DNA from 2 places in the Paenibacillus sp. FSL R5-0470 genome. Region 2 is predicted to be linked to the other one. Evidence: predicted binding sites of a transcription regulator. Region 2 holds the regulator's gene; the other holds the start of a gene.
The links. Region 2 encodes CtsR, which represses protease genes until heat stress. Its sites were predicted from a motif close to ATGGTCAATAAAGGTCAAACA; they were not measured.
Positions count from the first base shown of each region.

Region 1: a site for CtsR is predicted at 1,593-1,613, ahead of clpP (ATP-dependent Clp endopeptidase proteolytic subunit ClpP). Genes of this name have one in related genera too.

Region 1 is NZ_CP150238.1:182,950-187,166, reverse strand. It holds gene MKY99_RS00915 (sugar-binding domain-containing protein) at 44-1,096, opposite strand; tRNA gene MKY99_RS00910 (tRNA-Arg) at 1,432-1,506, shown strand; gene clpP (ATP-dependent Clp endopeptidase proteolytic subunit ClpP) at 1,700-2,296, shown strand; gene MKY99_RS00900 (GDSL-type esterase/lipase family protein) at 2,392-3,030, opposite strand; gene MKY99_RS00895 (DUF4163 domain-containing protein) at 3,140-4,217, opposite strand, start outside.
Region 2 is NZ_CP150238.1:6,210,554-6,214,770, forward strand. It holds gene clpC (ATP-dependent protease ATP-binding subunit ClpC) at 1-617, opposite strand, end outside; gene MKY99_RS27695 (protein arginine kinase) at 653-1,717, opposite strand; gene MKY99_RS27700 (UvrB/UvrC motif-containing protein) at 1,746-2,270, opposite strand; gene MKY99_RS27705 (CtsR family transcriptional regulator) at 2,301-2,762, opposite strand; gene MKY99_RS27710 (GNAT family N-acetyltransferase) at 3,149-4,217, opposite strand, start outside.

The DNA of each region.
Region 1 (4,217 bases), 820 kb from region 2:
GACAACAATGTTAAGTATGATGCAAGATATATGCTCTAGTGAGTTACGAGGATATCTGTAACTGATTATCAATTTCCTTGCCGATTTCCACAGCAGCAGCCTCGTCGGTGACGAGTATATTCTCCTGCCCGAAACGCAGCATGGCATGAATGGCTTTGGCCTTTGGTTTGCCTCCAGCAATACCGATGACTGTCTCCGTCCGAACAATATCTTCTAGACGTAGTCCCATCGTAAGCATCGTATGGACAACCTGACCATCTTCGTTAAAGTAATACCCAAAGGATTCAGCCACGGCTCCCTCACCCTGGATTTCTGAGACAGTTGCCTCATCCAGCTTGCGGCGGCGAGTCATTTCAATGGCATCCCCAATCCCATGTACAATAATACGCGAACTGCGGATGATTTGTACAATCTCTCCAATATTAGAGTCAAGTGCTAGTGACTGGTAGGCATCCCCACTAAGTAAATCAGGTACATGCAGCAACCGGTAATTCGCTCCTACCCGTTTTGCCATTGTTGAGGCAATCGTATTGGCTTGAATCTCCATACTCTCTCCTAATCCACCACGCGCCGGAACAAACCAAGCGTTCTTATAGGAAAGGGATAACGGCGGTGTCAGTTGATCAGCCATGTCGGCAAGCGTTGATCCACCTGTGACAGCAACTATATCATCTGTACGAAGTACACTGAGCAGCGCTTTTGCACCGGCTCGGCCAAGCTCACGTTTGGTGAACGGCGATGACTCACAATCACCCGGCACCACAATAACTTTATCCAGACCGTACGTTGCCCGAATTTTCTCTTCCAGCTCATCCAGACCAAACAGGCTCTTAACGACCGGCTCTAGTAAATCAAGCAGTCTACGCCCAGCAGCGCTAATGCGCATGCCAACGCTCTCGATCTCAATGAGCCCTTGCGATTTCAGAAGGTCCGTTTCGGCACGCAGTACCCGCTCAGTCATATCAAGCGAAGCGGCAAGCGTTCTGCGCCCAATTATATCGGACAGCATGATCTGATGAAGAATCGTGTACCGTCTCTTAAGGGTTTCCATGAGATCAGGCAGAAGCTGCTTTTGGATATCTAATAAATTACGCATACTTTCACTCCTGCAACTTCGTCTTCCTCTATTCCCTTGTTCATGGTCTCAAAATGTCCCGGGTAAACTTTTTAAGTCCCACTCATATTCTAACCAAATATTGCTCGAAGTGCAAGTCTTCCGAGAGTAGAATTCTCAAGCGCTTGTCTTCTTATACATTTATAAGATTGGGAAAGAGGTTCTGCTCCAAAAAACCTGTCATTAACAATCCAGATTCTTTAGCTGAGTGAAACACAATGTACGCTTGTCCACCTTGAAGACAAGGGATAGAGCCTGAGTACAGTATTATTAATTCATTGCAATTGCACAGAAATTGTATTATAATCATTTTTGTTGCGCCCGTGGTCCAATGGATATGACGTAGGCCTCCGAAGCCTGAGATCCAAGTTCGATTCTTGGCGGGCGCGCCATTAATTTCACTTTTGTACATAATTTAGTAGTGCCTATACTACTACTTAACCAAAGAGCCGCGTGTCGGCTCTTTTTTTTGAATATAAGTTTGACTTTCTTTGACTTTTTGTTTGAATTTGTTTATCATGTGGGTAATACGGCAAGAGTAAAAATGAATACATTTGAAGAACCAATATCAAGGAGGTTTTCCACGTGAGTTATATTCCTATGGTAGTAGAACAGAGCAACCGCGGTGAGCGCGCTTATGACATCTATTCCCGCCTGCTGAAGGACCGCATCATTTTCCTTGGAACGGAGGTTAATGACGTGGTAGCCAATTCTATCATCGCACAAATGCTGTTCTTGGCTGCCGAAGATCCGGAGAAGGACATTCACCTTTATGTGAATAGCCCCGGCGGTTCCATTACTGCAGGTATGGCTATTTTTGATACAATGCAGTACATTAAACCGGACGTTTCCACCATCTGTGTGGGTATGGCAGCTTCTATGGGAGCTTTCCTACTTAACGCTGGCGCTAAAGGCAAACGCTTCGCACTGCCTAACAGTGAGATCATGATTCACCAACCTCTGGGTGGTGCTCAAGGTCAAGCAACGGATATCGAAATCCGTGCCCGTCGTATCCTCAAATTGCGTGATAAGTTGAATCGTATTCTTGCAGAACGTACGGGTCAACCGCTAGAACGTATTGAGAAGGATACAGATCGTGATTACTTCATGACTGCTGCAGATGCGGCAACTTACGGTATCGTTGATAAAGTCATCGAGAAAACACTGCCTAGCGGTGTGTAAGCTATAAAACAACACAAAGAGGCTGTGCCCTATCCACTTGATGGTTAGCGCACAGCCTCTTTACTTTTCAGACCACCACTTCATACGAATCTCAGTTAAATCAAACCGCCATATCCAAGCGCATCGAGTTTCTCAGCAATCACACGGTAGCCTCGGCCATTCGGATGTAAGTGGTCAATCGATAATAGCCCTCTCTCATTTCCTGCAAACTCACTATAGATAGAAGCAAACCCACATACTCGGCTACTGTACTGTGAGGCATAGCGGTTAAACTGCCGCACCCACTCTGTAGCACCCACTACCTGAGGATAAGGATTATACAGTCCCACAATCCGAATGATAAAAGGTCTACGCGTTCCCGTCTTCAATTGGAAGAGGATACTCATAATTGCAGCAAAATTTTGTTTGCATTCTTGCAATGATCTTCGCAGCTCTTTAGATAAATTTTCAGGTTGTCTAGCTGCAGCCTTCGCAGCATGGATTAAATCGTTGCCACCGATGGATAGAGTGATGATGTCGGCTGCTCGAATGGCTTCGCGAGTCATTGCACTCCCCCGCAGCCGCTGTTCCAGTTCAGAAGTAGTCAATCCATTCACGCCCAAATTCGTAGAGGCTACATTAGAACGCAGTCTCCCTTCCGCCATTCTACGGTACACCGGTACAAAACCGTTCCCTGGCAGAGCGCCAAATCCAGTCGTCAAGGAATCGCCAATTGCAGTGTATTGATAGCTCATAGCTCTCCCCCGTTCATAAACTAGTTACTCCATTTAGCATATGAATTCGAGGTGATTCTGGTAAGGGGGAGATGTCCAGTGGTGACACTAGCGGGTACGACTTCTCTATTTATTTTACAGCAGCAAATGGGCTACCGCCTTCCGGCAACAATTCTTTGAAAGTAAAGGGATATTCCGGGAACCCCGCAGCATAAGCTGTGTATTCATACAATTGGAAGAACAGAACGACCTGATCATCCTTCAGATAAAAATACTTTTCCGTATTCAATCCGTTGAATCCTCCCAAATAACTTTCCTCCGCTTTTACTAGCTTGTTCAACTTAGCATTCAACTCTTTTTTGTAGTTTGGGTTAGCTCCGAACAGGTCGCCCAACAGTAGACGTTTGCCATCCTTGAGCGAAAAGGTAAAAGCCTCCCGATTGGTCATACCATGAGCGCCGCCCGTATCGCTATACTGTGACATCACTAAGCTGATCACACCATCCTGATTGTAGGTCACCACATAATCTATATCATAAGTATACTTAGGCTCTGACCCAGATAGATTCGAGATATCCTTCTCTGCGCCTGCAGCGAATTTCATGGCACTTTCTTTCAAAATATCATTCATGGCCTGCTGTGCATTGGAATTGCTTAATCCACTAAACTTCGGATAATCAAGCTGGATCAAAGCCTCTTTCCGATCCTTAGCATAGGTCTCCGTGGTTACTATCAACGCATTCTGTGATCTATTCACCACATTCAACCTACTAGAGCCCCGACTCCAATCCACTTTATAGCCCAAATAATCATTTAACAGACCTGATGGAACATAGAGCCGATTGTTTATTAGCTTTCCTTCATACTCTCGAATGTAATAATTGTTCACCCAAATTGAAGTACCATAGCTTGATAACAGCAACTTGGCCTTAGTCGTTCCCTTTCCGATCGTGTATGCATTTTCGTTTTTATCATAAGTTAGAGGTAATTGCAGCACATCACGCATAAAGGTAATCGGAATCCAGACCTTCCCTTCCTGCAAAATACCTGTCTGCTGAGAAATTACCCCGTTCGCCTTTAAAGCTATACTTGCAGCAATAGCCTTGCTCTTCGTCTGATCAGACGCTGCATAACCCTTATCACTAGGCAGCAATGCTCCACCAAGCAATAATCCCGCCGACATCAAACCTATGCCCCATTTGCGTACT
Region 2 (4,217 bases):
AGTACCGGGTTATTCTTAGTCCGACGACTCAGTACCTGAATAACACGTTCAATTTCCTTACTACGGCCGATAACTGGGTCTAGATTACCTTCCTTAGCATAAGCGGTCAAATCGCGCGCAAGACCATCCAGGGTCGGTGTGCTGACGTTAGCCGGAGTCCCGCTATGACTAGAGGCAGCCTCGCTGCTTCCCAGGAGCTGAAGAACTTGTTGACGAGCTTTGTTCAAGCTGATGCCGAGGTTATTAAGCACACGAGCCGCGACACCTTCCCCTTCACGGATAAGTCCAAGCAAAATATGCTCAGTGCCAACATACGTATGACCCAATTTGCGGGCTTCGTCCATCGACAGCTCAATCACTTTTTTAGCGCGAGGAGTATAAGCAATGTTCGTAGGCTGTTCTTGACCTCTGCCAATCAGTGTCTCCACTTCGTCCTGGATTTTTTCAAGACCTAGCCCTAAAGCTATTAATGCCTTAGCAGCAATGCCGTCTCCTTCACGAATAAGTCCGAGCAAAATATGTTCTGTACCAATATTGTTGTGTCCTAAACGAACAGCTTCTTCCTGCGCCAGCGCTAGCACTTTTTGTGCGCGTTCCGTAAATCTTCCAAACATCATATCTCCTGCACCTCCATGAATAATAAATATCTATATTAATGTTGTGTTCCCAGTGTTTCTCGGAGCAGTTTTGCCCGATACATATCTCGTTCAGTAGCGTTCAGCTCATCGCCGAACATCTTTTGCAGAAATCCTGGCTGTGTCTTAACGTTAAGTTCATTAAGCACTGAAATCGAAAGACCTTCCAGAATGCCAAGGTCAACCCCAAGTCTCACATCAGATAGGCGTTGAGCAGATTCTTTAAGCTCCATAAGAGCTGCATAACATAAAATTCCGTAAGAACGCTTCACTCGGTCTGTTATTCTCAGGGCGGAATCAACAAGCAACCGTTCACGTGCATTTCGCTCATGCTCAATAATCTGGGTAACTACACTGTGAAGGTTCTCTATAATTTCACTTTCCGTTTGACCGAGGGTGATTTGATTAGAAATTTGAAAGATGTTCCCTACTGCTTCGCTACCCTCACCGTAAATTCCTCTTACAGTCAATCCCACTTGGTTCACTGCAGACAAGATGCGATTAATCTGATGAGTCATTACAAGCGCTGGTAGATGCAGCATTACCGAGGCACGAAGCCCCGTACCAACATTGGTGGGACAACTAGTCAAATATCCTCTTTTATCATCAAAAGCGTAATTAACAGCTGCCTCGAATATGTCATCGATCGCCGTCGCACGTTCCCATGCTTCTCTGACCTGAAGACCAGGAAACAGACATTGGATTCGCAGATGGTCCTCTTCGTTAATCATGATACTGACCGACTCATCTTCATTTAATAAGACAGCCGCACTGCGCGAATCATTAGCCAAGTTAGGACTGATTAGATGCTTCTCTACCAGTACCTTTTTGTCCAGTTCATTCACTTCATCAAGCTTTAGGAGTTGAAAAGATCCGAAATCTGCAGCTGCTTCCTCATGAAACACAGGAGCCAGTAGCTCTAATACTTCTTCCGATTGCTCTAAGGAAGCCAGCATTGGGAACGGAAGATGCTCTAGATTACGGGCAATACGCATACGACTGCTAATTACAATCTCGGAATGACTACCTCCAGAACGCATCCAATCACTAAGCGCTTGTTCAGTAAATCGGAGACTTGACATGTCATATCCCCCCTATATATCAAAGACTTTACTCTTGTGCTATTTCTTTTTCAAGTTTACGAATCTGATCTCGCAGCTCCGCTGCTTTCTCGAATTCTTCTTGTGTAATACTTTGCTGTAATTCCTGCTTGAGTTCATCAATTTGGCGTCTAAACACAATCTGAGCTCCTGCACGTTTCGGAATCTTACCTACATGTGAAGTACTGCCATGCACTCGCTTAAAAAGCGGGTCCAGTGCGCTGTTAAAATATTCATAACAGGAGCTACAGCCAAAACGGCCTAATTTGCTAAACTGGGAGTACGTCATCCCACAATTCTCACATTGCAGACTCTGCGTTGTCTTCGTTGCAGCGGACTTCTCCTTGCCGGCACCTTCAAGATCAAGCAGACCTGAGAGCAGACTGTGGATGGAGAATCCTCCAGCCGTTCCGGGAATGAGTTCACCCTTCTCCCGTGCACAGCTCTCGCAAATATGAAACTCCGTCTTCTCTCCATTCACGATCTTAGTGAAGTGGAGTGTTGCCGGCTTGACGCCACATTCCTGGCATTGCATAAGCGAAAGCCCCTCCCTTATGGTTGACAATTATTTGCCTAACAAAGAGATTAACATCGCCTTCATAATCTTGGCACGAATCTCATCCCGGTATGGAATCTTAACCGTTAGGCATTCCCGAGAAACAGCAGCGCGCATAAGGCACGCTTCACGCTTACTTAGAAAACCAGCTTCCTCCAGCTGATAAATCAGCCCTTCAGCAGCGTTCTGATCAATCCCGCCACCTATAGTATGGTTTAAATGGGCATGCAGTGCCACGTTAGGCGGTAATTCAAAACGTTGAATACGAATATATCCCCCACCACCACGCTTACTTTCCACCACATAACCTTTTTCTAGAGTAAAGCGTGTACTGATGACATAATTGATCTGTGACGGTACGCATGAGAACTGGTCCGCCAGGTCATTTCGCTGGATTTCCACCGTACCTTCGGGACTTTCATGCAAAATATTCTTCAGATATTGTTCGATAATATCAGAGATATTGCGCATCACTCATCCTCCAGTGCTTAAATCTTAATAATACCGATTGCAACTTGCATTCATAATGACAATGGTCTTTAATTGAACTTAAACATTTGTGGATAATCCCACGTGTTCAGAGGATCGGATCGCTGTCATTAAGCTTCGTTGACTTTGACTTTCTTTGACTTTTTAATATTATAACATATTCTGTGCTAATTCCAAGTGGATTCTCTTATTTTTCACTTTTTTCAGCGAATGTATTCGGAAATAAAGAACTCTCCCAACTTCTTTCGAAGGGGAGAGCCTGATTTTTGTCAAGTATAAACGCCTTCGGTATCCTTATTAGGACGATAAGCGTTTATGCGAGAAATATAAGGATAATGTATAGCATCAAACTTATACTTTCTTATATTTTAAAAATGATCAAATAAAGCTGTCTGTGCTTGTGGAATAATTTCTTCAAACCATTCCAGTGCTGCTGCGTGGCCAGAGACACTTCCATAACGAGCCATCTCAGTTGGTCGTTTGTATCCAAGCATCAAGGCCGTCAAAGTACCTATATCACAGCTCAAGTCTGCTTCCGCCCGTTCCCCTTCTACTCTTATCAAAGTAGCCGAGCCCTCATTAGAGATATTCCATGCCCATAACCCATGATTCCAAGGTGCATACTTATCTTCGATATATATTAGATGCTTCTTTTGACTACTATTTCCTCTGAAGGCGTAAGTTTCAATGAATGACTTGGCATTAACAATCCGCCCCATAAAATAAGGATAATTCTCTTGTCCTATACGTGGATCTGGCAGCAAGAAAGGTAACATGTCATCCGAAGGCACCAGCTTTAAGGATGCACCGGTCACCATCGAATCATGGTTCGCAAGAAATGTCCACAGCCCCTGCCGAGCTTGTTCATTCAAAAAAACAAATTCATCAATGACCAGTTCTCTGTTCTCTACCTTATACAGCACATATCCCTCTGGTTCACCACTCTTGGAGTAAAATACTGCACTCTTTCCTTCATCATCTAGAACAGAGTTCTCCCACCAGTCCAAATCGCGCTTGAGTGTCCCGTTATAACTGACAGCGAATCGATTGTATAGGCTATCCAATACTTCGATATCTTTGATGTCCCGTTTAACCTTGCCCTCAACTTCAACCTTTTTGGGAAACTTCGCTACTGGAATAGAGTATTTCTTATATTCACAATAAACCTCCCAGCCAAATTTACGATAAAACGGAATCAAGAACGGGTGTAGAAAAGAGAGCGTTTGACCTGCCTCATTCATCGTATGCAGCGCATGAGACAAAAGATTTGCCACATGTCCTTGTCTGCGGTTCTCGGGCCATGTAGCCACTCCTGCTATACCACCCATAGGTACCACTCTGCCCTGTATGTAGACTTGGAAAGGTATAATCGTCAATTTAGCTTCCAATGTTCCGTCCTCAAAAGCACCCCATACCTGTTCAGCCTTGAATCTTTCC